3 regions of the Cupriavidus sp. 207A1 genome follow, and region 3 is predicted to be linked to each of the others. Evidence: predicted binding sites of a transcription regulator. Region 3 holds the regulator's gene; each other region holds the start of a gene.
What was found. Region 3 encodes FNR, which switches genes on or off when oxygen is low (the NO sensors DNR and NnrR bind a similar motif). Its sites were predicted from a motif close to TTGATNNNNATCAA; they were not measured.

Region 1 (10,590 bases), on a different contig from region 3:
CTCGTGGCACACCAGTCCGTCGGTGGCCAGGCGCTCCAGCTCGGCCAGTTCCGCGGCAAAGGCCTCGTTGAAATCGATGCCATGGCGCGCCTCGATGGCAGGGAGATCGAGCACGCCACTGCACATCAGGTCGCCAATCAGCTCGCGCCGCAGGTGGTCATCGGCCGTCATCGCCACGCCCCTGGCCAGCGGCAGGCGGCCCTGGTCCAGCGCCCCGTAGTAGTCGTCGAGCGTGCGCGCGTTCTGCACGTAGCGCCCCGCGATCGCGCCGATCGCCGAGATGCCGAGCCCGACCTGGTCATAGCCGGCGTGCGTCGAATAGCCCTGGAAGTTGCGCTGCAGCCGGCCCTCGCGCTGGGCCACGGCGAGGTCGTCGTCGGGCAGCGCGAAGTGGTCCATGCCGATATAGACATAACCCTCGGCGGTCAGCCGCTCGATGGTCGAGACCAGGATGTCAAGCTTCTCGCCGGCTTGTGGCAACGCCTGTTCGTCGATGCGGCGCTGCGGCTTGAACACGTGCGGCAGGTGGGCGTAGCTGTAGACCGAAAGCCGGTCCGGGCGCAGCGCCAGCACCTGGTCGATGGTGCGGCCGAAGCGCGCCGCGGTCTGGTGCGGCAGCCCGTAGATCAGGTCCAGGCTGACCGAGCGGAAGCCCAGCGCGCGCGCGGCATCGACCACGGCGCGGGTCTCCTCGAACGGCTGGATGCGGTGGATGGCCTGCTGCACCTCGGGGTCGAAATCCTGCACGCCCAGGCTGACGCGGTTGAAGCCCAGCTCGGCCAGCAGCGCCATGCGGTCATGGTCGACACGGCGCGGATCGATCTCGATCGAGTGCTCGCCGTCGGCCGCCAGCGCGAAATGCGTGTTCAGCAGCGCCATCACGCGACGCATTTCTTCCGGGTTCAGGAAGGTCGGCGTGCCGCCGCCCCAATGCGACTGGATCACCTGCCGGCGCTCGCCCAGCCGCCCGGCCACCAGCGCCATTTCGCGGCCCAGGTAGCTGACGTAGCGCGCGCTGCGGCCGTGGTCGCGCGTGATGATCTTGTTGCAGCCGCAGTAGTAGCAGATGTTCTCGCAGAACGGGATATGCAGGTACAGCGACAGCGGCGCCGGCGCATCGGCGCGGCAGGCGGCCAGCGCGTCGTGGTACAGCGACGGGTCGGGGCCGTTGTGGAAGCGGTCGGCGGTCGGGTACGAGGTATAGCGCGGGCCGTTGCCGTCGATGCGCCCGGCCAGCGCGCGGAAGTCGGAGAGCGCGCGGCGGTCGAGCGCGGGGAAAGTCATGGCTGACGGGTTCATGGGGGCGCGGGGGAATGGGTATGCGACACGTCATCGTAGGACCGGCCCGGCGCCCGTAGCTTGACCGCCGTCAAATGCGCGCCTGAGCCGAGCGGCGCCGCTGCCGCTGGGCTGCACGCGTACGTCACATTGGTGTCATGGGTGCCGGGTACGCTGCGCGCCACCGCGCCCACGCGCGATCCGCCAGGTTCCAGCCATGTCACGTTCCCGCCGCTCCCCCACGCCCGTGCCGTACCCACCGCTGCGCGACCACCCGCCGGCAGACGCCGGCCGGCGCCGGCTGCTTGCCGCGACCGGCATGGCGCTGGCCCTGCCCGCGTTCTCTGCCCGGACACAGGCGCCGCGCACGGTGGTGGTGGGGCACCTGGTCGACCGCAACGGCGCCCAGTCCGACCTGGCGCGCGACTACCTGGCCGGGGCCAAGGTAATGTTCGACGCCGTCAACGCCACCGGCGGTCCTGTACGGATCCAGCACGTGGTGCGCGATGCGGACCCGGATCCGCGCCGCGCGCTGGCGCAGGCGGTGTCGCTGGCCGACACGGAACATGCGGGGCTGCTGTTCGGTCCCGGCGACCGGCTGCTGCCCGCGCTCGCGTCATCGACCGAACTGGCGCGGCGCGGCATGCAGATCATTGCGCCGCTGTCGGGGCTGGCGTTGGCCGCCGACAATGTCTGGTTCACGCGGGCCGACTACCAGGCGGAACTGGACGCGGCCGCGCAACAGTTGCGCGGCTACGGGCTGACGCACATCGCGCTGGCCGTGGCGCCGGATTTCGCGGTGTCGTCCCTGGCCCGGCTGGAGGCGCAGACCGGCACCCGCGCGGTGCTGCTGGAAGGCAGCGGCGACGCCGCGGCACGGCGCATTGCGGCAACACGCCCGGGCGCGGTGATCGTCGCCGGCGACACGCTGGCCTATGCCGAACTGGGCCGGGCGCTGGCGGCGCAGGGGTGGTACGGCTTCCTGGTGGGCCTGTCCGCGGTCAGCGCCAATGCCGCGCGCGAGATCCTGGGCCGCGGCTACGCCGGCGGGATGGTGCTGACCCAGGTCGCGCCGGGGCCGCAGCAGGCCACGTTGCGGGTGGTGAAGGAGCACGTGGCGCGCATGAAGCAGTACCTGGACGAGCCGCCGTCGCCGGCGACGCTGGCCGGCTATATCGGTGCCGCCTGGCTCGCACGTTCGCTGCAGGGTGTGCGCTCCGGCGGCACGGCGGAGTTGCGGCGGGCGCTGCAGGGGCGCGTCGATGTCGGCGACTTCACGCTGGACTTCACGCGCGGGCAGCGCGGCTCGCAGTACGTCACGCTGGCGGTGTCGGGCGCGCGGTAGAAGCTGCGCGGGCGCCGTGACCGCTCAGCCGGCGACCGCCTTGCCCCCATTGCCCAGCAGCGCCTTGAGCGCGCCGAGCCGGTCCTTGGGGCTCATCGCCGGGGTGTCGTCCTTGGGCGCCGGCGCTTCTTCCAGCTTCATCTCGCCGATAAAGCGCGACGGCTGGCACGAATAGGTCTCGCGCGCACGCTTGCGCTTCTTGCACCAGCTGATCTGCAGGCTGCGCTGCGCGCGCGTGATGCCGACATACATCAGCCGGCGCTCTTCCTCGATCTTCTCGTCGGTCATGTCGTCGTCTTCGCGGCAGTGGGGCAGGATGCCCTCTTCCACGCCGACCAGGAACACATGCGGATATTCCAGCCCCTTGGAGGCGTGCAGCGTCGACAGCCGCACCGCGTCGGGATCTTCCTCGCGCCCTTCGAGCATGCTCATCAGCGCCACGGTCTGCGTCAGCTCAAGCAGGTTCTTGCCTTCGCTGCCGAAGCCGTCGGCGTTGTCGTAGCCAGTGGCTTCCTCGCCCTCGACCGCTTCCGGCTTGGTGCCCTTGCGCTTGAGCCATTCGAGGAACTCCAGCGTGTTGGTCCAGCGCGACTGCGCCTGCCGCTCGTCGAAGCTGTCGTACAGGTAAGCCTCGTAGTGGATGCCGGCCATCAGGTCGTCGAGCACTTCAGTAGCCGGGTCCTTCGCCGCGCGGTCGGCCAGCCGCACCATCGATTCGCAGAACACGCGCAGCGGCTCCAGCTGGCGCGGCTGCAGCTTGCCCTCGATGCCGCCCATCATCGCCGCCTCGAACAACGACACCTTGGCCTGCCCGGCAAACGTGCCCAGCACTTCGAGCGTAGTGTTGCCGACGCCGCGGCGCGGCGTGGTGATGGCGCGGATAAAGGCGGGATCGTCGTCGGGATTGGCGATCAGGCGCAGGTAGGCGCAGATGTCCTTGATCTCGGCCTTGTCGAAGAAGCTCTGGCCACCCGACAGCACATAGGGAATGCGCTCGCGCCGCAGGATCTGCTCGAACAGCCGCGCCTGGTGGTTGCCACGGTAAAGGATGGCGTAGTCGCGGAACTGCGCGCGGCGCTCGAACTTGTGCGCCGACAGGCGGAACACCACCGACTCGGCCTCGTGCTCCTCGTCGTTCATCGGGTGGATGGCGATGGGATCGCCCATGCCGTGCTCGCTCCACAGCTTCTTGTCGAACAGCTTGGGATTGTTGGCGATGACCGCGTTGGCCGCTTCCAGGATGCGCACGGTGGAGCGGTAGTTCTGCTCCAGCTTGATCACCTTCAGGTTGGGGAAGTCGGTCTGCAGGCCCCGCAGGTTATCCAGCGTGGCGCCGCGCCAGCCGTAGATGGCCTGGTCGTCGTCGCCCACCGCGGTGAAGGCCGGCGCGCGCAGGTGCGAGCCACCCGCCAGCAGCTTGAGCAGCTGGTACTGGCAGGCGTTGGTGTCCTGGTACTCGTCGACCAGGAAGTAGCGCAGCCGGTTCTGCCACTTCAGCTGTACCGCCTCGTTGCGCGCGAACAGTTCGGCCGGCAGGCGGATCAGGTCGTCGAAATCCACCGCCTGGTAGGCGTTCAGCGTGGCGACGTAGTTGCGGTAGACCAGCGCGGCCTGGTGCTCGTCGGCATTGGCAGCCTGCGCGATCGCGGCCTCGGGGTCGACCATGCCGTTCTTCCACAGCGAGATCGTGCTCTGCACGCCGCGGATCAGCTTCTTGTCGGTGGTGCCCAGTTGCTCCTGGATCAGGCCGAAGCAGTCGTCCGAATCCATGATCGAGAACTGCGGCTTCAGGCCCACGTGCTCGGCTTCCATGCGCAGGATCTGCACGCCCAGCGAGTGGAAGGTGCAGACCGTCAGCTGCTTGAGCGGAATGCGCTTGCCCTCGCGCGTGGTCTTGCCCTCCATCAGCTTGGCGATGCGCTCCTGCATCTCCTTGGCCGCCTTGTTGGTAAATGTGACGGCGGCGATATGGCGCGGCTCGAAGCCCTTGTCCTCGATCAGATGCGCGATCTTCTGCGTGATCACCCGGGTCTTGCCGGAGCCCGCGCCGGCCAGCACCAGGCAAGGCCCGTCCAGGTAGCGGACGGCTTCGGATTGGGCGGGGTTCAGGCCATGGGTCATGCGGGCAGGTGTCGGGGGCGGCAGCGGAATCGCGGGAAAGAGCGGATTTGCCGGCATCCCGTCACCCGGGCCTGCGGCAAAGCTGCCGATGTTAACACGCTCGCCGCGGCGGGTCAGTCAGCGCAAGCCGCGAGGGTGGGCCAGGCCGTGTCACTGGCGTAACACTTCGTAAAGACCGGAGCCAATGACATAACGCGACACTCTAATCAGTGTGTCCCCCGGTCCGCCGGATCGCTCGGGCATGCACGAATCATCACATCGGAGCCAACAATGAAAACCCTGCAAACTTTGACCAAGGTGACCCTGATCGGCATGACGGTCGCGGCTTTTGCCGGTTGCGCGGACATGACCCCGAAACAACGTAACACCGCCATCGGCGCCGGTGCCGGCGCGGTCGGCGGCGCCGTCCTGACCGACGGCAGCGCGCTGGGTACGCTGGGCGGCGCGGCCGTGGGCGGCGTCATCGGCAACGTTGTCACCGACGACAAGAAGAAGTAAGCAGCCCCGGCGCGCAGCGGCGGGTACGGGCCCTTGCCGTGGTTTGACAAAGGCCGGGGCCTCCCGTACATTGCGCGCATCCAACCGGGAGAGCGCGCATCGCCTGCGCCGCCGAAGGGGTATCACCCGAAAACTCTCAGGCACCACGGACCGGTCGGATCGGCATGCAACATGCACACGATGCATGCCGCACTCTGGAGAGCGGCACCCGTCATTCGTGGCGAGCGTGCCCACCGAAGGGGCGCGCGAGGATTGGGTCCACGGGATCCGCCTCGTAATCTCTCAGGTATCGAGGACAGAGGGGTCATCCGCCGCAGCGGATTGCTCGCCATATTGGCGTAGCGATCGTTGCGGCGGATGGCCCTTTTTTGTTTTCGCCAACCGAGACTGCCCCCGAGGATTCCATGACGCTCCAGGCCACGCCCCTCAACGCTATCCACCGCGCCCTCGGCGCCCGCATGGTCGACTTCGGCGGCTGGGACATGCCGGTCAACTACGGCTCGCAGATCGAGGAGCACCATGCCGTGCGCAACGATGCCGGCATGTTCGACGTCTCGCACATGTGCGTGGTCGATCTCGCCGGCGCCAATACCCGCAGCTTCCTGCGCGGCCTGCTGGCCAACAACGTCGACAAGCTGCAGTCCCCCGGCAAGGCGCTCTATTCCTGCATGCTGGACGAGAACGGCGGCGTCATCGACGACCTGATCGTCTATTTCTTCGCCGAGGACCGTTTCCGCCTGGTGGTCAACGCCGGCACCGCGGTCGGCGATATCGACTGGATCCGCGCCCGCAACGACGCCACCGGCAGCGGCGTGACCATCACCCCGCGCCGCACGGACGTCGCGCCCGAGGGCGTGCAGCCGCTGGCGATCGTCGCGGTGCAGGGACCCAACGCCCGCGCCAAGGTGTGGAGCACCTTCCCGTCGACCCAGCCTTCCGACGCACTCAAGCCGTTCAATGCCGTGGTCGTGCAGGATCCCGCCCTCGGCGAAGTGATGGTGGCGCGCACCGGCTACACCGGCGTGGACGGCTTCGAGCTGGTGGTGCCGGCCGCAAGCGTCGCCGGCCTGTGGGAAAAACTGAATGCCGCGGGCGTGCGCCCGGCCGGCCTGGGCACACGCGACACGCTGCGCCTGGAAGCCGGCATGAATTTGTACGGCCAGGACATGGACATCAAGGTCTCGCCGCTGGACGCGGGCCTGGCGTGGACCGTCGACCTGCAGAGCGAGCGCGATTTCACCGGCAAGGCGGCACTGACCGCGGCGGGTTCGCGCCAGCAGTTCCTCGGCCTGATCCTGCGGGACAAGGGCGGCGTGCTGCGCGCCCACCAGAAAGTCATCACCCCCGCCGGTGACGGTGAAATCACCAGCGGCACCTTCAGCCCCTCGCTGTCGCAATCGATCGCCTTCGCGCGACTACCGCAGGGCGTGAACGTGGGCGACACCGTGCAGGTGGAGATCCGCGACCGCAAACTCAACGCGACTGTGGTTAAACTGCCGTTTGTGCGTCATGGCAAGGCACTCGTGAGCTAAGGGGACAGCCCCGCTCACCCAACGGTCGCCCTCGCCTGCCGGCAGCGTTGCCGGGCAGGCATCACCCAACAAGAAACAGATCTGAATCCGGAGAACCTTCATGAATTTCCCCGCTGACCTCAAGTACACCGAGTCGCATGAGTGGGTGCGCGTCGAAGCCGACGGCACGCTCACCATCGGCATTACCGACCACGCACAGGACGCGCTGGGCGACATCGTCTTCCTGGAGCTGCCCGAAGTGGGCAAGTCGGTCGGTGCCGGCGACGCGCTGGCCGTGGTCGAGTCGGTGAAGGCCGCTTCCGACATCTACGCGCCCGTGGCCGGCGAAGTGATCGCCGTCAACGAGGCCGCCACCGCGGCGCCGGAAAGCGTCAACGCCAACGCCTTCGACGCGTGGCTGTTCAAGCTCAAGCCGGCCAATGGCGACGACGTCAACGGCCTGATGTCGGCCGACGCCTACAAGGCCAGCGTCGGCGCCTGATCGCCCGCCGGTCCCCCTCCGGGACCGGCACACCGCATTCGCGGCGCCGCGGCACGGCTGACCACCTGCCGCCGCGCCCTCCACGAGGTTCTTGCCCATGAACGCCCCGCTGCCCATGAACGCCGCCCAAGCAAACCGGCCCACGCTGGCCGAACTGGAGGCGCGCGACGCCTTCGCCGCCCGCCATATCGGCCCCGATAGCCCCGAACAGCACCACATGCTGAAGGTGCTCGGCTACGAGAGCCGCGCCGCGCTGATCGACGCCGTCATCCCCGCCGCCATCCGCCGACGCGACGGCATGCCGATGGGCGAGTTCACCGAGCCGCTGAGCGAAGAGGCCGCGCTGGCGAAGCTGCGCGCGCTGGCGGGCAAGAACAAGGTGCTGAAGAGCTTCATCGGCCAGGGCTACTTCAACACCATCACACCCGGCGTCATCCTGCGCAATATCTTCGAAAACCCCGCCTGGTACACCGCCTACACGCCCTACCAGCCGGAAATCTCGCAAGGCCGCCTGGAAGCGATGCTGAACTTCCAGCAGATGGTGACCGACCTGACCGGGCTGGACATCGCCAACGCGTCGATGCTGGACGAAGGCACCGCCGCCGCCGAAGCGATGACGCTGCTGCAGCGCGTGAACAAGCACGACTCCAATATCTTCTTCGTCGCCGACGACGTGCTGCCGCAGACGCTGGAAGTGGTACGCACGCGCGCGCTGCCGCTGGGCATCGAAGTCAAGGTCGGCCCCGCCGCCGACGCCGCTGCCGCGAGCGCGTTCGGCGTGCTGCTGCAGTACCCGGGCGTGAACGGCGACATCAATGACTATCGCGCCATCGCCGACGCGGTGCACGCCGCCGGCGGCCTGGTGGTGGCCGCCGCCGATCTGCTGGCGCTGACGCTGATTGCCGCGCCGGGCGAATGGGGTGCCGACGTGGCCGTGGGCAACTCGCAGCGCTTCGGCGTGCCGCTGGGCTTTGGCGGCCCGCACGCCGGCTACATGGCGGTGAAGGATGCGTTCAAGCGCTCGATGCCGGGCCGCCTGGTGGGCGTGACCGTCGACGCGCAGGGCAACAAGGCGTATCGCCTGGCGCTGCAGACGCGCGAGCAGCATATCCGCCGCGAGAAGGCCACCTCCAACATCTGTACCGCGCAGGTGCTGCTGGCGGTGATGGCATCGATGTACGCCGTGTATCACGGCCCGCAGGGCCTGAAGCGCATCGCGCAGCGCGTGCATCGCCTGGCCGCGACGCTTGCCGCCGGCCTGGAGCAGCTTGGCTTTGTCCGCACCAACGCGACCTTCTTCGACACGCTGACGCTGGAAACCGGCTTCAACACCGAGGCGATCCATGCCGCCGCCACCGCGCGCGGCATCAACCTGCGCCATGCCGGCGCCACGCGCGTCGGTATCTCGCTGGACGAGACCGCCACGCGCGACGACGTGGTGGCGCTGTGGGAAATCTTCACGCAGGGCAAGCCGCTGCCGGCGGGCCTCGATTTCGACAAGCTCGAAGCCGCCACCCATGACGCCTTCCCGGCCGAACTGGCGCGCGCCAGCGAGTACCTGACCCACCCGGTGTTCAACACGCACCACGCCGAGCACGAGATGCTGCGCTACCTGCGCATGCTTGCCGACAAGGACCTGGCGCTGGACCGCACCATGATCCCGCTGGGCTCGTGCACGATGAAGCTGAACGCCACCAGCGAGATGATCCCGGTGACCTGGCCCGAGTTCAGCCAGATCCACCCGTTCGCGCCGCTGGACCAGACCGTGGGCTACCGCGAGATGATCGACCAGCTCGAGGCCATGCTATGCGCCGCCACCGGCTACGCCGCGGTCAGCCTGCAGCCCAACGCCGGCTCGCAAGGCGAGTACGCGGGCCTGCTGATCATCCATGCGTATCACGCCAGCCGCGGCGAAAGCCATCGCGACATCTGCCTGATCCCGTCGTCGGCGCACGGCACCAACCCGGCGTCGGCGCAGATGGCCGGCATGAAGGTGGTGGTGGTAGCCTGCGACGAGAACGGCAACGTCGACCTGGAAGACCTGGCGAAGAAGGCCGAGCAGCACAGCAAGAACCTGGCTGCGATCATGATCACCTACCCGTCCACGCACGGCGTGTTCGAGCAGGGCGTGCAGCAGATCTGCGAGATCGTGCACCAGCACGGCGGCCAGGTCTATGTCGACGGCGCCAACATGAACGCGATGGTCGGCACCGCCGCGCCGGGCCAGTTCGGCGGCGACGTGTCGCACCTGAACCTGCACAAAACTTTCTGCATCCCGCATGGCGGCGGTGGCCCGGGCGTTGGCCCGGTTGCGGTCGGCGCGCATCTGGCGGATTTCCTGCCCAACCAGGACAGCGTCGGCTACCGCCGCGACGACCGCGGCATCGGCGGCGTGTCGGCGGCACCGTTCGGCTCGGCCAGCATCCTGCCGATCTCGTGGATGTATATCGCGATGATGGGTTCGGCCGGCCTGACCGCCGCCACCGAGAACGCCATCCTGGCGGCTAACTACGTGGCCAAGCGCCTGGCACCCTACTACCCGGTGCTGTACACCGGCCAGCACGACCTGGTCGCGCACGAGTGCATCCTGGACGTGCGTCCGCTGCAGAAGGAAACCGGCATCAGCAACGAAGACGTGGCCAAGCGCCTGATGGACTACGGCTTCCACGCGCCGACCATGAGCTTCCCGGTGCCGGGCACGCTGATGATCGAGCCGACCGAATCCGAAGCGCTGCATGAGCTGGACCGCTTCATCGACGCGATGATCGCGATCCGCCAGGAAATCGGCCGCGTCGCCGACGGTACGTTCGACCGCGAGGACAACCCGCTCAAGCACGCGCCGCACACTGCCGCGGTGGTGACCGCCAACGAGTGGACCCACAAGTACACGCGCGAGGAAGCCGCCTATCCGGTGGCGTCGCTGCGCACGCAGAAGTACTGGCCGCCGGTCGGCCGTGCCGACAACGTGTATGGCGACCGCAACCTGTTCTGCAGCTGCGTGCCGGTCAGCGACTACGTGGTCGACTGACGCACCCCCGGGCCGTGCCATCGCCTCGGCGGTGGCACGGCCGTCGCACTATGCTCAAGATGAAGGGCCCGCCGGCGGCGGTGTCCGTTGCCGTACTTCGACCGCCTGAAAAAGAGCCTCTGCAAGACCATCCCGTTGCTGGAGACATTCCGTGGCAGTCAGCGTCTTCGATCTGTTCAAGGTGGGCATCGGCCCGTCGAGCTCGCATACCGTGGGCCCGATGCGCGCGGCCCTGATGTTCGCGCAGGGGCTTGAGCGCGACGGCCTGCTGCCGCAGGTGGCCAGCGTGCGGGTCGAGCTGTACGGC
Region 2 (10,590 bases), on a different contig from region 3:
GCTTGCACCGCAGCACGGATTCGCCACCCATTCAGTGTCCGCGCCGGCATGCGGTGGCAACGGCGCGCACCTCCTCCGTACGGTCCCGGCCGTGACTGGTGCCGTTCGCCAGCCGGGCCTGGCGACTGCCCGTCGCATCTCGCCCGCGTTCGTGCTGAACTAACCCCACAGGGACACCCCGCACAGCGGCGTGCGGCCGATTTCCGGGAGTTATGTGGACCATGCATGGTGGGTTTCGCGACTTCGACCCCGGCTTGCTACCGGTTGCGGCCGGTACGCTGACGGCTGGCTTGCTGCTGTTCGGCTTCGGCCAGACGCTGGTTGCCAGGCTGACCTTGGCATCCGGTGCGGCGGTCGTCGCCGCTGCGCTGACCATTGCCATCGTTCAGGCGCTGCGCCGCAAGCAGGCAGGCGTCGATGTGCTGGCGTTGCTCGCGATCGGACTAGCACTCGGGCTCGGCGAGTTCCTCGCCGCCGCCGTCCTGGCCCTGATGATCGAAAGCGGCAAGGCTATTGAGAACTATGCGCAGGCGCGTTCGCAGCGTGAGATGTCCGCGCTGCTCAGCCGCGCCCCCGAGTCGGCCAACCGCTTCGACGGCGGCGAATGGCATACGGTCGGCCTCGATACGATTCATCCCGGCGATCGCCTGCTGGTCCGGCATGGCGAGGTCGTGCCCGTCGACGGGGCGCTGCTTGGCGCGGCCACGGTGGACGAATCGGCACTGACGGGCGAGTCGGTGCCGCGCCAGCGCTCCACGGGAGAGACCGTACGCAGCAGCGTGCTGAATGCCGGCGCTCCGTTCGAGATGGTCGCCGCGGCCACCGCGGCGGACAGTACCTTCGCCGGTGTCGCGAGGCTGGTGCGTTCCGCCCGCGCGGAACGCCCGCCTGCCGCGCGGCTGGCCGACCGCTACGCCCTCTGGCTTGTTCCCGCCACGCTGCTTGTTGCCGGGGGGGCCTGGCTTGTCAGCGGTGATCTCGCCCGGGCGCTGGCGGTGCTGGTCATCGCCAGCCCTTGCCCGCTGATTCTCGCCGTACCGGTAGCGATCATATCCGGCGTGTCGCGCTGCGCCGGACACGGGGTGCTGGTCAAGGGCGGCGGTGCGCTGGAAACGCTGTCCCAGGCAAACATCCTCTTCTTCGACAAGACCGGGACGCTGACCAGCGGCAAGGCCCGCCTGGCCGCCATCGAAAGCGTGCCTGCCTGGCCCGCACCCGAAGCGCTGCGTCTTGCCGCGTCGCTGGCGCAGGCATCCTCGCATGTCGCCGCCGAAGCCATCACCATCGCGGCACGCGAGCAGGGCCTGTCGCTGGACCTGCCGTATGGCGTCGCCGAAGCCGCCGGTGCCGGTGTCTCCGGTCGAGTCGGCAGCCATCTGGTGGCGGTGGGATCGCCGGCCTTTGCAGCCGGCGGCGACGCCGGCCCGAGCTGGTGCCAGGACATCCTGAAGCGGGCTGCCTGCGAGGGCGCCTCGGTCTCGCTGGTCGCGGTGGATGGCGTGGTGGTCGGCGCGTTGCAGTTCGTGGACCAGATTCGCCTGGACACTCCGCGCGCCTTGCGCCTGCTACGCAACGTGGGGATACGGCGGCTCGCCATGCTGACCGGCGACCGGCCCGACGTCGCCGAAACCGTTGGCGCCATGCTCGGCGTCACCGAGGTGCATGCCGACCTTACGCCCGCGCAAAAGCTGCTTGAAGTTCAGGCGGCGCGCCACGATGGCATCGTGTTGATGGTCGGCGACGGTGTCAATGATGCGCCCGCGCTGGCCGCCGCCGACGTCGGCGTGGCGATGGGCGCGCGCGGTGCCGCGGCCTCTGCGGAGGCCGCGGACGTGGTGCTGCTCGTGGACCGGCTTGACCGGCTGGTGGACGCGATTCGCATCGCACGCCGGTCGCGCCGGCTGGCCGCGCAGAGTGCCATGACCGGAATGGGCCTGTCCTTTGTCGCGATGGCGGCCGCGGCATTCGGATACCTTCCGCCACTGGCGGGCGCTGCGCTGCAGGAAGCGATAGACGTACTGGTCATAGCCAATGCCTTGCGTGCCCTGCGCGCCGATCCGGCGGCGCCCGTCGAACGCCTGTCTCCTGCAGCCGCGGATCGGCTGACCCGCGAGCACGCTGCGCTGGCGCCGCTGATGGCGCAGATCCGCAGCCTCGCGGAAAGGGTGCCGGCGTTGTCAGGCCAGGCTGCCGCCTCCGAACTTCGCCAGTTGTGTGCGGCGCTCACCGGCACGCTCTTGCCTCACGAACGGCTCGACGATGCGCAACTCTACCCCCACCTGGCGCACCTCGTCGGTGGCGATGATCCACTGGCGGCGATGAGCGCGATGCACCGCGAGATCTTTCGCGTCATCCGGCAGCTACAGCTTATAGCCGACGCCTCCGTGCCCGACGCCCCGGAGCCTGGCCGCATCCAGGAACTTCAGCGGCTGCTCTACGGGCTCGACGCCATCCTGAGGCTGCACTGTACCCAGGAGGAAGAGCTCTTCCATGCGTTGCGCGAAGACTCGCCAGCCACGTGATGCCCGGCGCCATGTCTGCTTAACCCGCGGGCCCCGCCTTCGGATTTTCTCTTTTTGTATAGGGAATTCTGATTGCCACACAGAAGCCTTCTCCTGGCGCGCTGTCTATGTCTACCGTTCCTCCCAGCAAACGCGCGCGCTCGCGAATACCAAGGAGTCCGAGCGATTTCCGTGGCTCATCGTCCTCGACGATCTTGTCCCAACCGACACCATTGTCCTGGACCTGCAACTCCAGCCGCCCCTGGTCATGTGCAACGCCGATATGGACTTCCGTCGCGTTGGCATGCCGGACAACATTGCTTAGCGCTTCCTGAACGATACGAAACATGGCAATGGCCACTTGCTCCGGCACCTCGATATCGGTCCCATCGACAGCCACCGAGAGCCCATAGCGCTTGGCGCAGTCACCGGCAAGCCATTCGATGGCGGGCAGCATCCCCAGCTCATCGAGCAAGGCGGGCCGCAGGTCGCTGGCGATGCGCCGCACCGAGGCCACGGTTTCGTCGATCACAATGTTCATCGCCGCTACGTCCGCCAGCAGGGATTGCATGCTCTTGCCTTCCTCCAAGTCGGCGCCGAGCATGGCGAGATCCATTTTCATGGCACTCAAACGCTGGCCGAGGTCGTCGTGCAGTTCGCGGGCAATGCGACGCTTCTCCTCCTCACGGGTGGAGAGGATGCTGTCCGACAAGTGTTGCAGCGCCTCGCGCGAACGCCGCATGGCGTCCTCCGCCCGTACGCGGTCGGTGATATCGCGCAGCATCACGGTGTACAGTCGGATGCCTTGATCGACGATTTGCGAGATGGAGGCCTCGATCGGAAACTCGGTGCCGTCACGGCGCAACGCGTACAGCGCGCGCTGGCGTCCCATGGCGCGGTCCGACACGCCGGTCACGCCAAAGCGGCGCACGTGCGCTTCGTGGGCATGCCGGAAGCGTTCAGGAATGAAGTCGGCAAGCGGGCGGCCAATCGCCTCGGCGGCAGGCCACGCGAACAGTGTCTCGGCCATGGGATTAAACAGGATGACCCGCTGATCGCTGTCGACTGTGATGATCGCCTCCATGGACGACCGGATGATGCCCGCCAGCCGCGCTTCGCTGTCTTTCACGCGTTGCAGGCTCGTACGAAGCGCCTCGTCAGCCCGCGCACGTTCGGTTATGTCCCGCAGCATGACGGTGAACAATCTTGTCCCGCCCTCAACCGTTTGGGAGATGGACGCTTCAATCGGGAACTCGCTGCCGTCGCGCCTCAAGGCGAAAAGCGCGCGTTGGCGACCCATCTGTCGCTCCGAGACACCAGTGATAGCAAACCGGCGCACATGCTCTTCGTGGGCGGCGCGAAAACGTTCGGGGATGAAATCGCCAAGGGGGCGGCCTATAGCCAGTTCGGCCGGCCAGGCGAACAGTGCTTCCGCCATGGGGTTGAACAGCACAACGCGTTGCTCGCTGTCCACGCTGATGATCGCTTCCACTGACGAGCGAATGATCGCCGACATGCGCGCTTCATTTTTTTCCAGGCTTGCGCTCTTCTCGGACGACCGATGCCTCCCCCGACGCCTGCGGACCAGAAACAGTCCGACCATCAGCCCGATTCCAGCCCCAAGCCAGACAGCAAGCAGCGATGAAACCTCCCAGTAACGCAGCAGCGCTTTGTGCACCAGATATGCCAGTGCCATGAACGCCGCGACTGTGCCCATGCCGATCGTGAAATCGATGGCACGAGGATGTAATCTGTCAAATGGCTGGAACTTGCCTTGGGGGGAAGGTTGGCCGGTCATACGGGCAACTTCAGGCTGTCGCGTGCGTGTGGCAGGATTCTGACAGCAATATAGCTCGGCGTGTTCTCAGCGCAACCAAAATATGTGGGCGAGCCGATACTCTGCCGCCTCAAAGGAAAGCCGGCTCTCAATGGCGCTTATCTTGTGCGCCCATGCTTTTGCGAGTGCGGCTGATCAATTGCCTGGATGTGCTTCTCGCGCCACGCCACTTCACGTGGTCGGCTCACCTAGCCGGCGGCGAGGCGCTGTCCGACGTGCTATGCGAAGCGGTGACGCGTGCTGCCACTCACCACATGCTGCGCGGGTTCGCTGCGGCAGAACAGCCAGTTCTCCGTTGGCACCTCCGCCGGCATGCGGAACGTCATATCCAGCGGCTGTCCGTCCACGACGATATCCGTCAACTGCAGCCAATCCTGATAGCCAATGGCAATTCGGTAATCCCCTGCCGGAAGCTGAAGATAGAACATCGGCCCCGCTTCCGTGACATGCAAGGTCGCCCCCCCGCTCTTGCCGGCCAGGAAGACGGCGGTTCCCGGGAGCGGGTCGCCGCGTACCGCATCCACGATCGTCAGCCGGACATTGAACCGGTCGGCGATGGCCAGCATCGCTTTGGTATCGGCCTCATCGTTTCCCCCGGATGCGTACATGACCCCATTCGGCACCATGGCGGCGTTGCCAACGCCCCCGGGATCGTAGTGAATTGCGCACCCGGTGAGCGCCGAGGCCCATAGCGGCATCATCGCGGCCAGCAGCCATCCAATGCGCAGCATGGCCTGGGCCGCGCTGGACCACCCGCTTACCCATGACGGCAGCGACGCCAAGGCGGCTTGGATTGAGTTGGCAACCAGGTCACGGCTGTCTGCGACGACGCACGCATAGGCTTCTGCTTGCGTGGCCCGCGCCCGCGCAAGGCCTTGTCCAGGCGCTGACGCGGCGCAATGGCTGCCATCAGTGGCAGGAAGAAAGGTGGGGCGGCACATTGGTGTTTCCGGCGTTTCGGTTTCCTCGTACAAACAAGGTAGGTGACAGAGCGCTGATGGCGTTGATTCGCGTCAAGGCTGAGCGACGATCCCCGCTGCGGGCTGCACCAGTTTCTGGACTTTGCGCCGGCGTTTTGCCACACGGCGGCCCTCTTGATACAGCGCAATCCGCATCCGGGGTGCAACGTCTAGATTGACCCATACCGGTGCCAGGGCCATCTGGCTGAGCACGTGACGTTGCAGCGCGCAGGTACGGCGTTCCAACCACAGAACCACCGCTGGAGGGTCTGCGACATGATCAAGAATCTCGGCAGCGCGGAGCAGATCCGCGACGAAATCCTGCGGCGCGTGCACGAGTGCGCCGACCTTGGCGACGCCTTCCGCGACTGCAGCATCCCGTTGCCGCGCCGTGTCGACACGGCAACCAACGGTGGCTGCAACTGGACCATCGATGGCTTTCCTGCTGTACCGGCGGCTTGCCTGACTACCGTTCGCGCCGTCACCACAGAAATGATGCGCGAGTACGATCTACGGTAGCCACAAGGCGCCCTGCTCCTGTTCGGCTTACGCGCTTGGAGTCCCTCGTAGTGCCGCCGGCTATCCGGATTGCGAGCGCATCACGCGATACCACAGCGAATGGAGGTCCAATCATGTGCAACGAAAAGAATGAGGCCAGGCCACTGGACCCGGGCCGCGTCAATTTGCTGGACCCCCTGGAGGTGCAGTACTGGTGCCGGGAGTTGCATTGCAGCGAACTGGAACTGGAGATGGCCGTCAGTGCAGCCGGGGATCATATTGCCGCGGTGCGCGAAACACTGGAGGCAGGTCGACCGTCCTGATGGAGATGGCTTCCAGGCTATGCGTTGCAGCGTGCGCGCGTGGCTTCGCGCCATCGTCTGCCAATCTGCCGATGGCGCTGCGCAACGAAACCGCTTGTATCGGTGCCGGTTTAATGCGACATGAACAATGGGACGGTCATCGACTGAAGTAGTGTCCGGGTGACGCCGCCCAGCGCCAGTTCCCGGATTCGGCTATGGCCGTAGGCCCCCATGACGATCAAGTCTGCATTCCGGTCTGCTGCGTGCGACAGGAGCAGTTGCCCGATATCCTCGTCAGAGTCGACCGGAAAGCTCTGCAGTTGCGCCGTCACGCCATGACGCGCCAGCCATTCCACCGCATATTGCGGTGGCGACAACCATGGATATGTCAGCGCGCTTGACGGCGTCCATGACACCACGCTGACCGTCTCCGCACGCCTGAGAAGCGGAAGAGCGTCGTCGATGGCGCGGGCAGACTCGCGGCTCCCGTTCCAGGCCACCAGGATCGTCTTGCCAATACCGGGAAACCATCCCGCGTACGGTACGACCAGTACAGGTCGCCCACATTCCAGAACGATGGATTCGACGAAGGCCGGCTCCGTGTACGCGTCTTCGTCAGCCGGTTCATGCTGTCCGAGCACGACCAAGTCTGCCAAGCGAGACTCGGCCTGGATCGTGGCAGCGGTCGCCCAGTCCGGGGCCAGCCATTGCGTCGTAACGGCCGTCCCATCGGTGGCATCCCTCAGCGCATTCCGCGCCCGTTCGCCGACTTGGTACTGCCATTCGTTATAGGAAGCGAGATAGCGGTCGCCATCGACCAGATAGCGCATGCCGGCGGGATCGGGCTTGCCGACGGCGAGCAAGCCGACCAGCGTCGACTGGTATTGCACCGCAAGTTGCGTGGCAAGGTGCAGTCGCTGGTACACGCGCCGGCTGGCGTCCAGGTGAACCAGAATCGTGGCGTAGTCCATCAGCTGTCTCCATCAAGCAAGCTCTGTCGTACGGCCGGCGCCGGACCTTCAACGGCAGGTAACGGGCAGACCTCTTTCAATGCCAGGGCTATGATTGCCTCGTAGGGGCCCGCAGTCACGGTCAAGTGGCATGCACCTGATCCTTCCGGAGGCCGGGTATGACCGAAGCAAAATGTTCGTACAAGGGATTTCAGATCGTTCTATGCTTGCCGGACACCGTCGTGCCCGGCAAGTTGTGCGGTCGGGTAGAACTCAAAGCGCCGGACCGTGGTCTCGGCATACGCTTTACGCCGGACTGGCCCGCCCCTCCCGCCAGCCTGAAACGGGCCGAAGAATGGCTCTTTGCCTATGCGGCAGGCATCGTAGATTGCGAGCTGGCCGAAGGCTTCGGCATCGACCTGCACCACAATTAGCGATGCGCCACCGAAGGACAGCCGGTATGCCGCAGCCGGGACAGCTGGCACGTGCGCCACGGCGCGCGGTCTCGGCTGCCGCCAGAAATCCGGCACTGAAGTGCAGGCGCTGCAAAGCGACGCCAATGCGGCCACGGCAAGCGTGCGCCATACCTGGCGGCCTGACGGACCATGGCACAGCGGCTGGAACGCCATGGCAACGGCCCCCATCACACCGCAAAGCGGAAATGCCCGCTGTGCAGCACGATATGCTTCGCGCCCGTCATCTCGAACAAGGATCCAGCCACTTGTTCGATGTCCTGGCGGTTGCGCTGGAATGCGGGCACCAGGTCTTCGCTGCGGTAGGAGCGCGCGCCAAAATGGTCTTCGAGCGCCTCCGCGGTGATTTCATAGACCGCCGGTACCCCGTCCACCTTCACGGGGCACTGCAAGCTGGGCCCAGTCGGGCAATATTCCGGTACATCGCAGATGAAGTCGATCTTGGACATGGCTGACTGGCGTGACGCCCCTCCTGAATCGCAATGGCTTAAGCTGGTTGGGCCCGCACCAGCAATACCGGCGCGAGCGCCTCGGCGACGACCCCGCGCGCAACGCTGCCCATGACCAGACGCCGGACGCCCTGGCGACCATGCGTGCCCATGACAATCAGGTCCGCGCCCCAGGCGTTGGCTTCTGTCGCGATGGTGACGGCGATATCCCCCTGTACCATCGGCTTGCCGAGCAACCGCGTGGCATGGCGAACATGGCCCGCGGCCAGCCGGCCCCGCGCGGCGGCAAGCACGCTCTCGCCGGCGGTGGTGAGATCCTCCACGAGTCTCACCGGATCCAGGCCTGTCACGTCCATGAATGGGCTTCGATCATCGACGACGTAGACCACCTCCACTTCCGCCTCGCAGGCTTGTGCAATCACCATCGCCTGATCCAGCGCCAGTTCCGAGGCGGCGCCGCCGTCCATGGCAACAAGGATGCGGTGATACATGGCGGGGCTCCGGGAAGTCGAGGTATTGATCTCAGCGTAGGACAGCTCACCGCCGCGCTATTGATGCGTGTCAAGGCCGTTGCGGCTTCCACTGGGAAGTCCCGATGGATTCATGATGATCGGATCGGCCCCAGGCAGTGCTTGGCGGGCGTGGGTTGTTTTCGCCGGCGTAGGCGTCGACTTACTTGCTGCCCGGCTCGCTTGCATCTTTCACGTGGACCAGTGGAACGGCTAGCGCGCGTCCAGCGCATCAAGGTTCAACAACTCGAGCGACTTGCCTTGCACGGCCAGCAAGCCCTCGTGCTGGAACTTGGATAAGGTCCGGCTCACCGTTTCGAGCGTCACGCCAAGGTAGCTGCCGATGTCCTCCCGAGTCATGCGCAGGACGAAAGATGTGGCCGAGTAGCCGCGGGCGCGATGGCGCGCGGAGATGCTGAGCAAAAAGTTGGCGACCCGCTGCTCGGCCGACATGTTGCCCAGCAGCATCATCTGGTTTGCCTCCCGGACAATCTCGGCGCTGAGCATGCGGTGGAACTGCCGCTGCAACGGCTTGATCTCGCGGCAGAGCGCCTCGAGCAGATGGTAGGGCAGTAGGCAAACCACGCTGTCCTCCAGGGCAATAGCGTCGCAAGCGTGCGTCTCATCGCAAATGCCGTCCATGCCGATGGCGTCACCGGCCATGAAAAAGCCCGAGATATGCTCCTTGCCGCGCTCCGGCGTCACAACGGTCTTGAAGGAGCCGGCCCGCACGGCGTAGAGACTGCGGAAGGGATCGCCGGCGCGGAACAGCCGTTCGTTGTGCCTGACCGTCCGCCACCCCTGCATGACACGGTCGAGCCGCTCCACGTCATCGACTTCCAGGCTTGCAGCCATGCAGATGTGCCGCATCATGCAACTGGCGCAGCGCGCCCCGGCGCTTGCCGCGGCAGGCCGTGACGCCAGCACGGGCGAGCGGGGCTCGCACGAGGCAAAGGTATCAGCCGCGTTGTTGGTAAGCACTTCGGCCTTGCTGAGCATCTCATACATGGTTGTCTCCGGACTGTGGCCATCCTGTTCCGACCCGCTGTTACCCGGCTGTCGGAGGTCTGCATCTACCTGTGCCAAGTTCTTTTGACCGTAAGTATGGGTGGACACCCGTCCCCTTCCTAGAAGGCTCCGCTGAGTTATTCGTCAGTATTGCGGACCGTCCTGTCAGGCTTCCCTGACACAGGGCTGACCAGGACCCTCGGCGCCCCGGCAGGCGGTATGCCAGACATCTGGTTTTGCCCGGGAGCGCGACCGCAATCTCCTATCGGCTTGATGCAAGACAAGTCGAAATGCCCGGCGCTTGCCAGAGTAGAAGGACCCGGCTGGCAGTGTTGCCGCTTTTCTGGAGACTACGATGAGCAATATCCGACGCAATGACCCGTTCTCGATCGAACCGCTTGGCGACATGCTGCAGGGCATGTTCCGCAACCTGAGGCTGGGCGCGGAAGCCGACCTGCCCTTCAAGGTTGACGTGACGGAATCCGACGCCAGCTATGCCATCACCGCGGACTTGCCGGGCGTGAAGAAGGAAGATATCAACGTCAGCGTGGATCGCGGCACGGTCATGATTACCGCCAAGCTGGAGAAGGCGTCCGAGGTCAAGGAAGGCGATCGCGTGATTCGTCAGGAGCGTTATAGCGGCGCGATGCAGCGGGCCTTCACCCTGGACGGCAACATCGACACAGACAATATCGATGCCAGCTTCCAGGACGGCGTGCTGCGGGTCGTGCTACCCAAAAAGGAAGCGTCGCCGCAGCAGCGCGTAACCATCCGCTGAAGCGGCGCGGACAAGGAGAATGTCATGCGGGTTCAGGATATCTGCTCCGCCAAGGCCGTTCACGTACCGCTGTCTTGCACGCTGCAGGAAGCGGCGGTGCAGATGCGGGACCGCCATGTCGGCGCGCTGATCGTCACGGAAAATTCCCCCAATGGCACGCGCGCGGTCGGCATGGTTACCGACCGGGACATGGTCACCGGTGCCGCGGCCAGCGGCTCCGACCCCTGCCACACCGAGGTCATCGACGTGATGACGCGCGGGCTCGTCGCCATCTCGCAGGACGCCGCGTTAACCGACGCGATCCAGATGATGCTGTCGCACGGCGT
Region 3 (10,590 bases):
TTGTCTTGGCGCTGGGCGGTGCTGGCCAGCCTGCGCCGGCCGCTGCCCACAACCTTATGCATCCCGGCGCCACGGTAGTCTGGCTGGGCGCCGAGACCGGCGCGCTGGCGCGCTTCGTGCTGGCCGACGTCGAACGCCAGGAAACGCCGATGCTGCTGGCACGCTTGCGCGAACTGGGCGTGCGCTGCCACCTGGTATCGGGCGACAACATGGCGGCGGTGCACTGGTGGGCCGCGCACTTCGGCATCGAGCGCATGGCCGGCGAGGTCACGCCCGAAGGCAAGCGCGACTACGTGGCGCGGCTGCAGCAGGACGGGGCCGTGGTGCTGGCCGTCGGCGACGGCATCAACGACGCGCCGGTGCTGGCGCAGGCGCAGGTATCGATTGCGATCGGCAGCGGCGCGCCGCTGGCCCAGGCCGGCGCGGACGCGGTGCTGACGCACGGCGGCGTGGCCGAGATCGCGACGGCGCTGGCCGTGTCGCGCCAGACGCGCCGGGTGGTGCGCCAGAACCTGGGTTGGGCCTTTTTCTACAACGTGGTCGCCATTCCGCTGGCGGCGACCGGGCTGGTGACGGCGTGGATGGCGGGCATCGGCATGTCGCTGTCCTCGCTGCTGGTGGTCGCCAATGCCTGGCGCCTGCTGCGCGCCGGCAAGCCGCGGCGCACGCCGCGGCCTACCTCGCGGCATAACGGAGCCTGACGATGGAAACGCTTTACCTGCTGGTGCCGATGAGCCTGGTGCTCGTGGTGGTCATCGCGGGCGCGCTGTGGTGGGCGCTTCATGCCGGGCAGTACGACGACCTGGACCGGCCTGCCGAATCGATCCTGCTGGACAACGACAAGCCGTGAGCCCGCGGCGCGTGCCTCGGACCGGAGCCGCGCGCGCAGGTTCAAGACGTGCCCGGAGCGGCTTGATAAAGATCAACGCACCCGTGGCATGGTTTTTCTAAAGTCACACTGTCAGTAGGTTTTTTATTTTCTCTAAGCTTTGGGGGTCTGAATGGATGTCACTGCCGCGTCTTCACGCGTCGACACCTTCAATTACGGCGTCGTTAGACAGTTCGCTGTCATGACGGTAGTCTGGGGGATCGTCGGCATGGCCGTCGGCGTGCTGCTGGCAGCACAGCTGATCTGGCCCGAACTCAATTTCAATACACCGTGGCTGTCGTTCGGCCGGCTGCGTCCGCTGCATACCAATGCGGTGATCTTCGCCTTCGGCGGCAGCGCGCTGTTTGCCACCTCCTACTACGTGGTCCAGCGCACCTGCCAGGCGCGCCTGTTCTGCGGCCCGCTGGCCGCATTCACGTTCTGGGGCTGGCAACTGGTCATCGTCGCAGCCGCCATCACGCTGCCGTTGGGCATCACCAGCTCCAAGGAATACGCCGAACTCGAATGGCCCATCGACCTGCTGATCACCGCGGTCTGGGTGGCCTACGCGATCGTGTTCTTCGGCACCATCGTCAAGCGCAAGACCCGGCATATCTACGTCGCCAACTGGTTCTTCGGCGCCTATATCCTGACCATCGCGCTGCTGCACATCGTCAACAACATCGAGATGCCGGTGTCGCTGTGGAAGTCCTACTCGGCCTATGCCGGCGTGCAGGACGCGATGATCCAGTGGTGGTACGGCCATAACGCGGTCGGCTTCTTCCTGACCACCAGCTTCCTGGGGATGATGTACTACTTCATTCCCAAGCAGGCCGAGCGCCCGATCTTTTCCTACCGCCTGTCCATCGTCCACTTCTGGGCGCTGAACTTCACCTACATGTGGGCCGGCCCGCACCACCTGCAGTACACCGCGCTGCCGGACTGGGCACAGTCTCTCGGCATGGTGTTCTCGCTGATCCTGCTGGCGCCGTCGTGGGGCGGCATGATCAACGGCATCATGACGCTGTCGGGCGCCTGGCACAAGCTGCGCACCGACCCGATCCTGAAGTTCCTGGTGGTGGCGCTGTCGTTCTACGGCATGTCGACCTTCGAAGGCTCGATGATGTCGATCAAGACCGTCAACGCGCTGTCGCACTACACCGACTGGACCATCGGCCATGTCCACTCCGGCGCGCTGGGCTGGGTCGCGATGATCTCCATCGGTTCGCTCTACTACCTGATCCCGCGGCTGTTCGGCGAGAAGCAGATGTACAGCGTGCGCCTGATCGAATGGCACTTCTGGATCGCGACCATCGGCGTGGTGCTGTATATCGCCTCGATGTGGATCGCGGGTGTGATGGAAGGCCTGATGTGGCGCGCCACGCAACCGGACGGCACGCTGACCTACGCCTTCGTCGAAGCGGTCAAGGCCAAATATCCGTTCTATCTGATTCGCCTGCTGGGTGGCATGTGCTTCCTGTCCGGCATGCTGCTGATGGCCTACAACATCGCCAAGACCATCGTCGGCAAGCCCGCCGTGGATGCGCCGATTCCGGCCAGCATCGCCGCCTCCGCCCACTGATCAATCCAGGATAGAAAGATGTCCGACAAACAACGCTTCTTTTCCCACGAAACGCTGGAGAAGAACATCGGCTGGCTGATCATCTGCACGATCCTCGTGGTCAGCATCGCGGGTCTGGTCCAGATCGTGCCGCTGTTCTTCCAGCACTCCACCACCGAGCCGGATCCGGGCATCACGCCGTATTCGCCGCTGCGGCTGATGGGACGCGATATCTATATCCGCGAAGGCTGCGTCGGCTGCCACTCGCAGCAGGTGCGAACGCTGCAGGCCGAGACCGAGCGCTACGGCCATTACTCCACCGCCGGCGAATCGGTCTACGACCATCCGTTCCTGTGGGGCTCCAAGCGTACCGGCCCCGATCTGGCGCGCGTGGGCGGACGCTACTCCGACGACTGGCAGCGCATCCACTTGCGCAACCCGCGCGACGTGGTGCCGGAATCCGTGATGCCGTCGTACCCGTGGCTGGAGAAGGCCGAGCTGCCCACCAACGATATCCAGGCGCGCATGCGCGCGCTGGTCAAGCTGGGCGTGCCGTACACCGACGCCGACATCGCAAAGGCGCCGGGAGAGCTGAAAGGCAAGACCGAGGAAGACGCGCTGGTTGCCTACCTGCAGGGCCTCGGCACCAACCGTCGCAACGTGCGCGTCGATGCCGCCGCCGCGGCACCGAAGGAGTAAGCCATGGCCATGATCACCGCCATCGCGACCGTCGTGTCCATGGTCGTTTTCCTCGGCATCTGCTGGTGGGCCTGGTCCGCCGGCCGCCAGGCCGCCAACCGCGAATCCGCCATGCTGCCGTTCGCGCTGCCTGACGAAACTACGACAACATCGAGCCGGAACACCTAGCCATGAGCGATTTCATTTCCGATTTCTGGAGTTACTACATTGCCGCCATCGCGCTCATCGGCATCGTCTGGTGCGTATGGCTGCTGTTCTCCCAACGCAAGATCACCAAGACCCCAGGCGGCACGGAAGATACCGGCCATGTCTGGGATGGCGACCTGCGTGAACTGAACAACCCGCTGCCGCGCTGGTGGATGTGGATGTTCCTGCTGGCCTGCATTTTCGGCCTGGCCTACCTTGTGCTGTATCCGGGCCTGGGCTCGTACGCCGGCGTGCTGAAGTTCTCCACGCAGGGCGAACTGGCCGCGCACCGCGCGGCGCAGGAACGCATGCAGAACGAGATCTACGGCAAGTACCTGAAGATGGACGTCAAGCAGGTGGCGGCGGACCCGCAGGCACGCGAGATCGGCCAGCGCCTGTTCCTGAACTACTGCGCGCAGTGCCATGGCTCCGATGCGCGCGGCAGCCGGGGCTTCCCCAACCTGACCGACAACGACTGGCTGTACGGCGGCGAGCCCGAGACCATCAGCCAGACCATCGCCAAGGGCCGCAATGGCGTGATGCCGCCGTTTGGCGCTGTCATCGATGCCAAGCAGGCGGGCGACGTGGCGCAGTACGTGCGTTCGCTGTCCGGGCTGTCGTCGGATCCGATCCGCGTGTCGCGCGGCGAGGGCGCGTTCAAGACCACCTGCGTGGCCTGCCACGGCGCCGGCGGCAAGGGCAACCAGGCCCTCGGTGCGCCGAACCTGTCGGACAATGTCTGGCTCTATGGCAGCTCGGAAGCCAGCATCGTCGAGGCCATCCTGAAGGGCCACAACAACCATATGCCGGCACACGAGGAAATCCTGACGCCCGAACGCATCCGCATGCTGACGGCCTATGTGTGGGGGTTGTCCAATACGGGAGGCGGAGCCGGGCAATGATCGACGACTCATGTGAGCGAGCGCTCGAGGCTCGCGGGAGAACTCGCCCATGAATGCGCCCGGGACCGAAGAAGTGGCCCGGGCGGCCGACCTGCAACGGTCGGCCGCTGCGCCGGGCGAGACCTCGGAAGAAACCCTTTACGAGGTCCGCCGCAAAATCTATCCGCGTTCGGTGAAGGGCGCGTTCTCCAGCTGGCGGGTCTGGCTGGTGATCCTGACCCAGCTGATCTACTACGGCACGCCCTGGCTCCAGTGGAACGGACGCCAGGCCGTGCTGTTTGACCTTGGCGAGCGCAAGTTCTATATCTTCGGACTGGTGCTGTGGCCGCAGGACGTGATCTACCTGGCGGTGCTGCTGGTCATCTCCGCGCTGGCGCTGTTCCTGTTCACGGCGATCGCGGGACGGCTGTTCTGCGGCTACGCGTGCCCGCAAACGGTCTACACCGAGATCTTCATGTGGATCGAGCGGCGGGTCGAAGGCGACCGCATCGCCCGCATCCGCCTCGACGGGGATCCGTGGAGCCTGCGCAAATTCCGCATCAAGGCAACCAAGCATTTCCTGTGGGTGCTGATCGCACTGTGGACCGGTTTCACGTTCATCGGCTACTTTGCGCCGATCCGCGAACTGGGCGGCGAGGTACTGGCGCTGACGCTGGGCCCCTGGCAGGCATTCTGGATGCTGTTCTACGCGTTCGCCACGTGGGGCAACGCAGGCTTCATGCGCGAGCAAGTATGCAAGTACATGTGCCCCTACGCGCGTTTCCAGAGCGTGATGGTGGACCGCGACACCTTTGTCGTGACCTATGACGTCGGCCGCGGCGAGCCGCGCGGCAGCCGCTCGCGCAAGACCGACCATCACCAGGCCGGGCTTGGCGATTGCGTCAACTGCAGCATCTGCGTGCAGGTATGCCCGACCGGCATCGACATCCGCGATGGCCTGCAGTACGAGTGCATCGGCTGCGGCGCCTGCATCGACGCCTGCAACCAGGTCATGGACAAGATGGACTACCCGCGCGGGCTGATCCGGTACACCTCGGAAAACGCAATGCGCAAGGGCCTGTCCGCTGCGGCATCGCGCAAGCGCCTGCTGCGTCCGCGCGTCATCATCTACTCGGTGATCTGGGTGGCGCTGCTGGCGGGGTTCATGGCGTCGATCATGCTGCGCACGCCGCTGAAGGTCGACATCATCCGCGATCGCGGTGCGCTGGGCCGGGAGGTGGAAGGGCGCTGGATCGAGAACGTCTATCGGCTGCAACTGATCAACACCACCGAGGCGCCGATGCAGATCCGCGTGCGTGCCGACAGCGATGAACTGAAGGACCTGACGGTCGAATACGACAAGCAGGCCGAATCGCTGGCGCCAACCTCCAACCGGCTGCTGCCGATCCGCATCCGCGTGCCGATAGAGGCCGCCAGGCAAGGCACGCACAAGATCAACGTAACAGTAACGAGCGAAGGCACGGAGCAAGGGCATGCTGAAATTCGGCAATCCACCAGTTTTATCGTGCCGCGCGATTTGTGAAGCTAGGCGACTCACACGTAGTCGCCAGGACGAAGGGGGCAAGATGAGTCAGCAAGGCAATCCGTGGTGGAAGGAACCGTGGCCATGGCTGCTGATGGCCGGTCCGCTGGTGGCCATGGTGGCGTGCGGCGTGACGATCTGGCTGGCGTCGGCACACCCCGACCTGCCGGTGCAGGGCGCGGCGCGGCATGGCCTGGTGGTCGAGAAGGTGGAAGCGGTGGCGCCCAAGTCCGCGGCAGCGAGGCAGCCATGAGGTTGCGCTGGCTGATGTGGGTGCTGTGGCCGGGCTTCCTGATGGCGGGTCTGGCGACGGCGACGGTTTTTTCCGTCGTCGATCCGGGCGACCTCAAATTCTTCGGCCATCCGATCGAATCGTCGCGCGAGTCGGTCTATACCGTCGGCTTCCTGCTGGCGTGGGTGTTCTGCGCGTTGTCCAGCGGGCTGACGCTGTACACCATGCCGACGCGGCTGGCGGATACGGACGAACTGGAATAGGGAAGGACTATCGCGTTGCCGGCGCCGCAGGCGGCGCGGCAACGCCGCGGTGGCTCAGCAGCTACGGCTGTAGAGTTGCTTGATGCCGTCGATGTCGATCAGCTTGACATGCCGTTGGCGGATCTGGATCAGCCCGGCCTCGGCAAAGCGCGAGAACAGGCGACTCACGGTCTCGAGTTTCAGCCCGAGGTAGCTGCCGATCTCTTCGCGGCTCATGCGCATCACGAACTCGGACGCCGAATAACCGCGCGCCGACAGCCGTTCCGACAGGTTGATCAGGAAGGCGGCGAGGCGTTCCTCGGCGCGCATCGAGCCGAGCGTGACCAGCATCAGCTGGTCGTGCGTGATTTCCTTGCCCATCAGGCGCAGGAACTGCTGTTGCAGCGAAGGCAGGTCGGCGGACAGCGTCTGCAGATCGTTCATGCGGACCACGCATACCTCGGTATCTTCGAGTGCGGTCGCATCGGATGCATGCTGCATCTCGCCCAGGCCGTCGAGGCCGACGATTTCACCGGGCAGGTGGAACCCGGTAATCTGCGAGCGTCCGTCTTCGGTGGTGACATGCGTCTTGAGCGTACCGAAGCGGATGGCGTAGACCGCGGTGAGCGGGTCACCCATGCGGTAAAGGGTTTCCCCCTTGTGCACGCGGATGCGTTCCTGCACCAGCGTGTCGATCTTGGCAAGGTCTTGCTGCGACATGCCAACCGGGAGGCACAGCTGTCCCATCGCACAGGTGGAGCAGCGGGGCGACATCTCGGTAATGGGGATGGAAGTGAGCAATTGGAACCTGCTAGAAATGGCAGCGGGGCACGATATGGGCATTTTACCGTGCGATGTGATCCGGCAGGGAGACAGAATTGACATTTGGAGTATTGATCAGCGTTTTCCTGCTCGCTCTGCTGGGCGGCGTGCACTGCGCCGCCATGTGCGGCGGCGTGGCGCTGGCCGTGGAGCAGCGGCGCGGCAAGGCAGCGCCGGTCAGCCTGGTGCGCAGCCGCACTGCATGGCTCGGCGAGTTACTGTTGATGCACTTTGGCAGGATTACCACCTATATGCTGCTCGGTGCGGCGCTGGGCGCCGCGGGCGCCACCGCCTGGAAGCAGGACTACCTGCCAGTGCAGCGCTGGCTGTTCGGCGCCGGCAGCCTGATGCTGCTGTGGTCGGGCTGGCGCCTGCTGCGCGGCAGTACCTTTACCGTGAACTGGCTGGAGCGGCTGGCGGCGCGTGCCGGCGCTGCGGTGGCCGGGCGGCTCGGCGGCGTCGCCGGCGCGTTGCCGGCCTTCGTGCGGGCGCGCGGCGGGCTGGCCCGGCGTTATGGCGTGGGCCTGGCCTGGGGGCTGGTGCCGTGCGGCATGGTCTACGGTGCGCTGACGCTGGCGCTGCTGGCGGGCAATGCCGGCTCGGGCGCGCTGGTGATGGGCGTGTTCGGGCTTGGCACGCTGCCGAACCTGCTGGTGCTGTCCGGGCTGTCCGGCTATCTGAGACTGTGGTCGCGGCGACCGGGCGTGCGCCTGGGCGCGGGCCTTGCCGTGATGGCGTTCGGCGGGCTTGGCATTGCGCGAGCGGTGCTGCTGCCACATTCGCTGGCGGAACAGGGCTTTTGCCTGGTGTTTTGATGCCCCATGCGGCATCCTGCGGCGCCGGCACCCCGCGCAAGCAGGATGATGGTTGCAGGCGGAGCCGGGAATGCCATACAATCGCCAGCATTGCGGTATCGCGCGGAGTCAGACAGGCTGCGGTAAGCAGCGGCGATCAGCGCCTGGCGGTCTTCCTATCCGAAGGCGCGCTCGGGACGCGGGAAGCGGAAGGCTTTCGATGAGCGCCAGTCCCCGCGATCCATCCGGTTCAAAAGATCTGGTTCAAAAGTCCGGTTGGCGCTGCGGCGTGGTAGATGCCGGCCTTGCTCCCGATACCCGTATTTTCTTGCGTCCGAGGCGTTCAGTTCGCCGACCGCGATGTCCGTTTGTGCGGACGAGCGACGCAAGAGGTTCGCTGGCCGATCCATGACGGCATGCGGACGATCTCCTGCCGGAAGCCCCGGCAACTCGATGCAAAGAATGGGAAGTGCACGGCCTGGGTACGGCAGGTATCCGGCTCGCTGCGCAATGAGATGGCGGTGGCTTTGGCACCGCTGTATCCAAAATCTCCGGTGCCCCGGATCCGTCCGGGAGCAGGTGCAAAGACAGGCTGCACACCATCAACATGAATACCCAAGAGGCGAAGATCGTCCTCGAGACGGCGCTGATCTGCGCGCAGGAACCGTTGCGCGTCAACGATCTGCGCCGCCTGTTCGACGATGACGTCGGCGCAGACACTATCCGCGTGCTGCTGGACGAACTGCGCCAGGATTGGCGCCCGCGCGGCGTGGAGCTGGTGGCGCTGGCAAGCGGCTGGCGGTTCCAGAGCCGGCCCGAAATGCGGGAATACCTCGACCGCCTGAATCCGGAAAAACCGCCAAAATACTCGCGTGCGGTGATGGAGACCCTGGCGATCATCGCCTACCGCCAGCCGGTGACCCGTGGCGATATCGAGGAAATCCGCGGTGTGACGGTCAGCACGGAAGTGATCAAGAAGCTCGAGGACCGCAGCTGGATCGAGGTCATCGGCCATCGCGACGTGCCGGGTCGCCCGGCGCTGTATGCCACCACCAAGGCCTTCCTGGACGACCTCGGGCTGCGCACGCTGGACGAGCTGCCGCCGCTGGAAGACGCTCAGGCGCAGGCACAGGCCGCCTTGCTGGAGCAGCAGGCGATCAACTTCGAAGACCTGGCGGCGAACAAGCCGGCCAGCGCCGACGAGGAAGCCTTTGCCGAGCCGGTCACGCCGGCCGATACATCGTCAGCGGCCGAGAGCGCGCCCGCGCGCGAAGACGGTGCCGATGGCTTTGACGCGCAGCCGGCTGCCGAGACGGTGGTTGAGGCCGGTGCGGGCGATGCCACCGAATCGGCTGCAACCCCTCCGGACGGGGCGCGGGACCAACTGCCTGAAGACGGCACCCCGCCGCACCCGAGCGAGCACGACGAGCGCGTGCCGAACTGAACAACATGCAACATCCGATAGTGAATATCTTGTCTGATTCCGTTGAGCAAGACGCCCGCCACGCGGGCGCATCCGCCGACACCGGCGCCGCAGAACCCGGAACGGGCAGCGACGCCGCGCCCCGCCGCAAGGGGCTGCGCCGCGGTCTGAGGAACCTGGTGGCATCGCGCCGCCAGGCCGCGCAGGACCGCGCCGAGGGCGCCGAAGGCGCCGGCGCGGCCGGCCAGGGCGATGCCGGCGAGGCAGGTGCCGCCGCCAGCGCGGGCGCCGCCGGTGCCGGGCGTGGCGGCCAGCGCGGCCGCGGCAAGCGCAAGACGGGCCAGGGCGAAGGCGGGCAGGGCGGCCAGGGCAGCCAGGGCGGCAGCAAGGCAGACAAGATCGACCGCGCGGCCCGCGCCGAAGGCGCCGACAAGCCGGAGCAGCCTGGCCGCAAGCGCAAGCAGGCCCCGCGCAGCGGCAAGCCCGCGCCCACCGGCGACACCCAGGGCGCCGGCGCGCGCCAGCAGGGCCGGCGCAAGGATGGCGGCAAGCCGCAGGCACCGCGCAAGGGCCAGGCCGGCGCCGACAAGTCCGCGGCGGGCAGCGAAGACCTGTTCCGCTTCGTCATCTCCGAGCAGTACGACAGCGAAGACACCGTCATCCCGCGCACCAAGGCCAAGCCCGTGCGCGAGCTGTCTGCCGATGACGACGCGCCCAAGCTGCACAAGGTTCTGGCCGAAGGCGGCCTGGGCTCGCGCCGCGAGATGGAAGAGCTGATCCTGCAGGGCCGGGTCTCGGTCAACGGGCTGCCGGCCCATATCGGCCAGCGCATCCTGCCGGCCGACCAGGTCCGCGTGAACGGCAAGCTGATCCACCGCAAGGTGTCGACCAAGCCGCCGCGCGTGCTGCTGTATCACAAGCCTGCCGGCGAAATCGTCAGCCAGTCGGATCCGGAAGGCCGCCCGACCGTGTTCGACAACCTGCCGCGCATCAAGACCGGCAAGTGGGTCGCGGTGGGCCGCCTGGACTTCAACACCGAAGGCCTGCTGATCTTCACCACCTCGGGCGATATTGCCAACCGGTTCATGCATCCGCGCTACGGCGTCGAGCGCGAATACGCGGTGCGCACGCTGGGCGAGCTGGCCGAAGCCGACCGCCAGCGCCTGCTGCACGGCATCAAGCTGGATGACGGCGAGGCCAACTTCCTGCGTATTGCCGACGGTGGCGGCGAAGGCGTCAACCATTGGTACCACGTGGCCCTGACCGAAGGCCGCAATCGCGAAGTGCGCCGCATGTTCGAGGCGGTCGGCCTGACCGTGTCGCGCCTGATCCGCACCCG

Region 1: hemN (oxygen-independent coproporphyrinogen III oxidase) is a predicted target of FNR. The motif match lies at 1,360-1,373, and genes of this name have one in related genera.
Region 2: AC3FMM_RS17330 (universal stress protein) is a predicted target of FNR. The motif match lies at 8,521-8,534, and genes of this name have one in related genera.

What each region holds. Positions count from the first base shown of each region.
Region 1 covers NZ_JBYOJO010000016.1:51,317-61,906, reverse strand. The annotation lists gene hemN (oxygen-independent coproporphyrinogen III oxidase) at 1-1,284, opposite strand, end outside; gene AC3FMM_RS25290 (ABC transporter substrate-binding protein) at 1,496-2,623, shown strand; gene AC3FMM_RS25285 (UvrD-helicase domain-containing protein) at 2,648-4,744, opposite strand; gene AC3FMM_RS25280 (YMGG-like glycine zipper-containing protein) at 5,015-5,242, shown strand; glycine riboswitch at 5,318-5,405, shown strand; glycine riboswitch at 5,427-5,551, shown strand; gene gcvT (glycine cleavage system aminomethyltransferase GcvT) at 5,647-6,774, shown strand; gene gcvH (glycine cleavage system protein GcvH) at 6,875-7,255, shown strand; gene gcvP (aminomethyl-transferring glycine dehydrogenase) at 7,353-10,283, shown strand; gene AC3FMM_RS25260 (L-serine ammonia-lyase) at 10,435-10,590, shown strand, end outside.
Region 2 covers NZ_JBYOJO010000008.1:273,161-283,750, forward strand. The annotation lists gene AC3FMM_RS17290 (heavy metal translocating P-type ATPase) at 222-2,522, shown strand; gene AC3FMM_RS17295 (PAS domain-containing sensor histidine kinase) at 2,542-4,299, opposite strand; gene AC3FMM_RS17300 (peptidase associated/transthyretin-like domain-containing protein) at 4,557-5,279, opposite strand; gene AC3FMM_RS17305 (hypothetical protein) at 5,574-5,816, shown strand; gene AC3FMM_RS17310 (DUF3606 domain-containing protein) at 5,930-6,118, shown strand; gene AC3FMM_RS17315 (universal stress protein) at 6,229-7,068, opposite strand; gene AC3FMM_RS17320 (hypothetical protein) at 7,227-7,481, shown strand; gene AC3FMM_RS17325 (DUF1488 family protein) at 7,691-7,969, opposite strand; gene AC3FMM_RS17330 (universal stress protein) at 8,008-8,460, opposite strand; gene AC3FMM_RS17335 (helix-turn-helix domain-containing protein) at 8,692-9,477, opposite strand; gene AC3FMM_RS17340 (Hsp20/alpha crystallin family protein) at 9,842-10,264, shown strand; gene AC3FMM_RS17345 (CBS domain-containing protein) at 10,289-10,590, shown strand, end outside.
Region 3 covers NZ_JBYOJO010000003.1:231,834-242,423, forward strand. The annotation lists gene AC3FMM_RS06680 (heavy metal translocating P-type ATPase) at 1-701, shown strand, start outside; gene ccoS (cbb3-type cytochrome oxidase assembly protein CcoS) at 704-850, shown strand; gene ccoN (cytochrome-c oxidase, cbb3-type subunit I) at 1,002-2,450, shown strand; gene ccoO (cytochrome-c oxidase, cbb3-type subunit II) at 2,469-3,128, shown strand; gene AC3FMM_RS06700 (cbb3-type cytochrome oxidase subunit 3) at 3,132-3,296, shown strand; gene ccoP (cytochrome-c oxidase, cbb3-type subunit III) at 3,299-4,216, shown strand; gene ccoG (cytochrome c oxidase accessory protein CcoG) at 4,266-5,738, shown strand; gene AC3FMM_RS06715 (FixH family protein) at 5,782-5,991, shown strand; gene AC3FMM_RS06720 (hypothetical protein) at 5,988-6,233, shown strand; gene fnr (fumarate/nitrate reduction transcriptional regulator Fnr) at 6,288-7,013, opposite strand; gene AC3FMM_RS06730 (sulfite exporter TauE/SafE family protein) at 7,091-7,849, shown strand; gene scpB (SMC-Scp complex subunit ScpB) at 8,436-9,272, shown strand; gene rluB (23S rRNA pseudouridine(2605) synthase RluB) at 9,278-10,590, shown strand, end outside.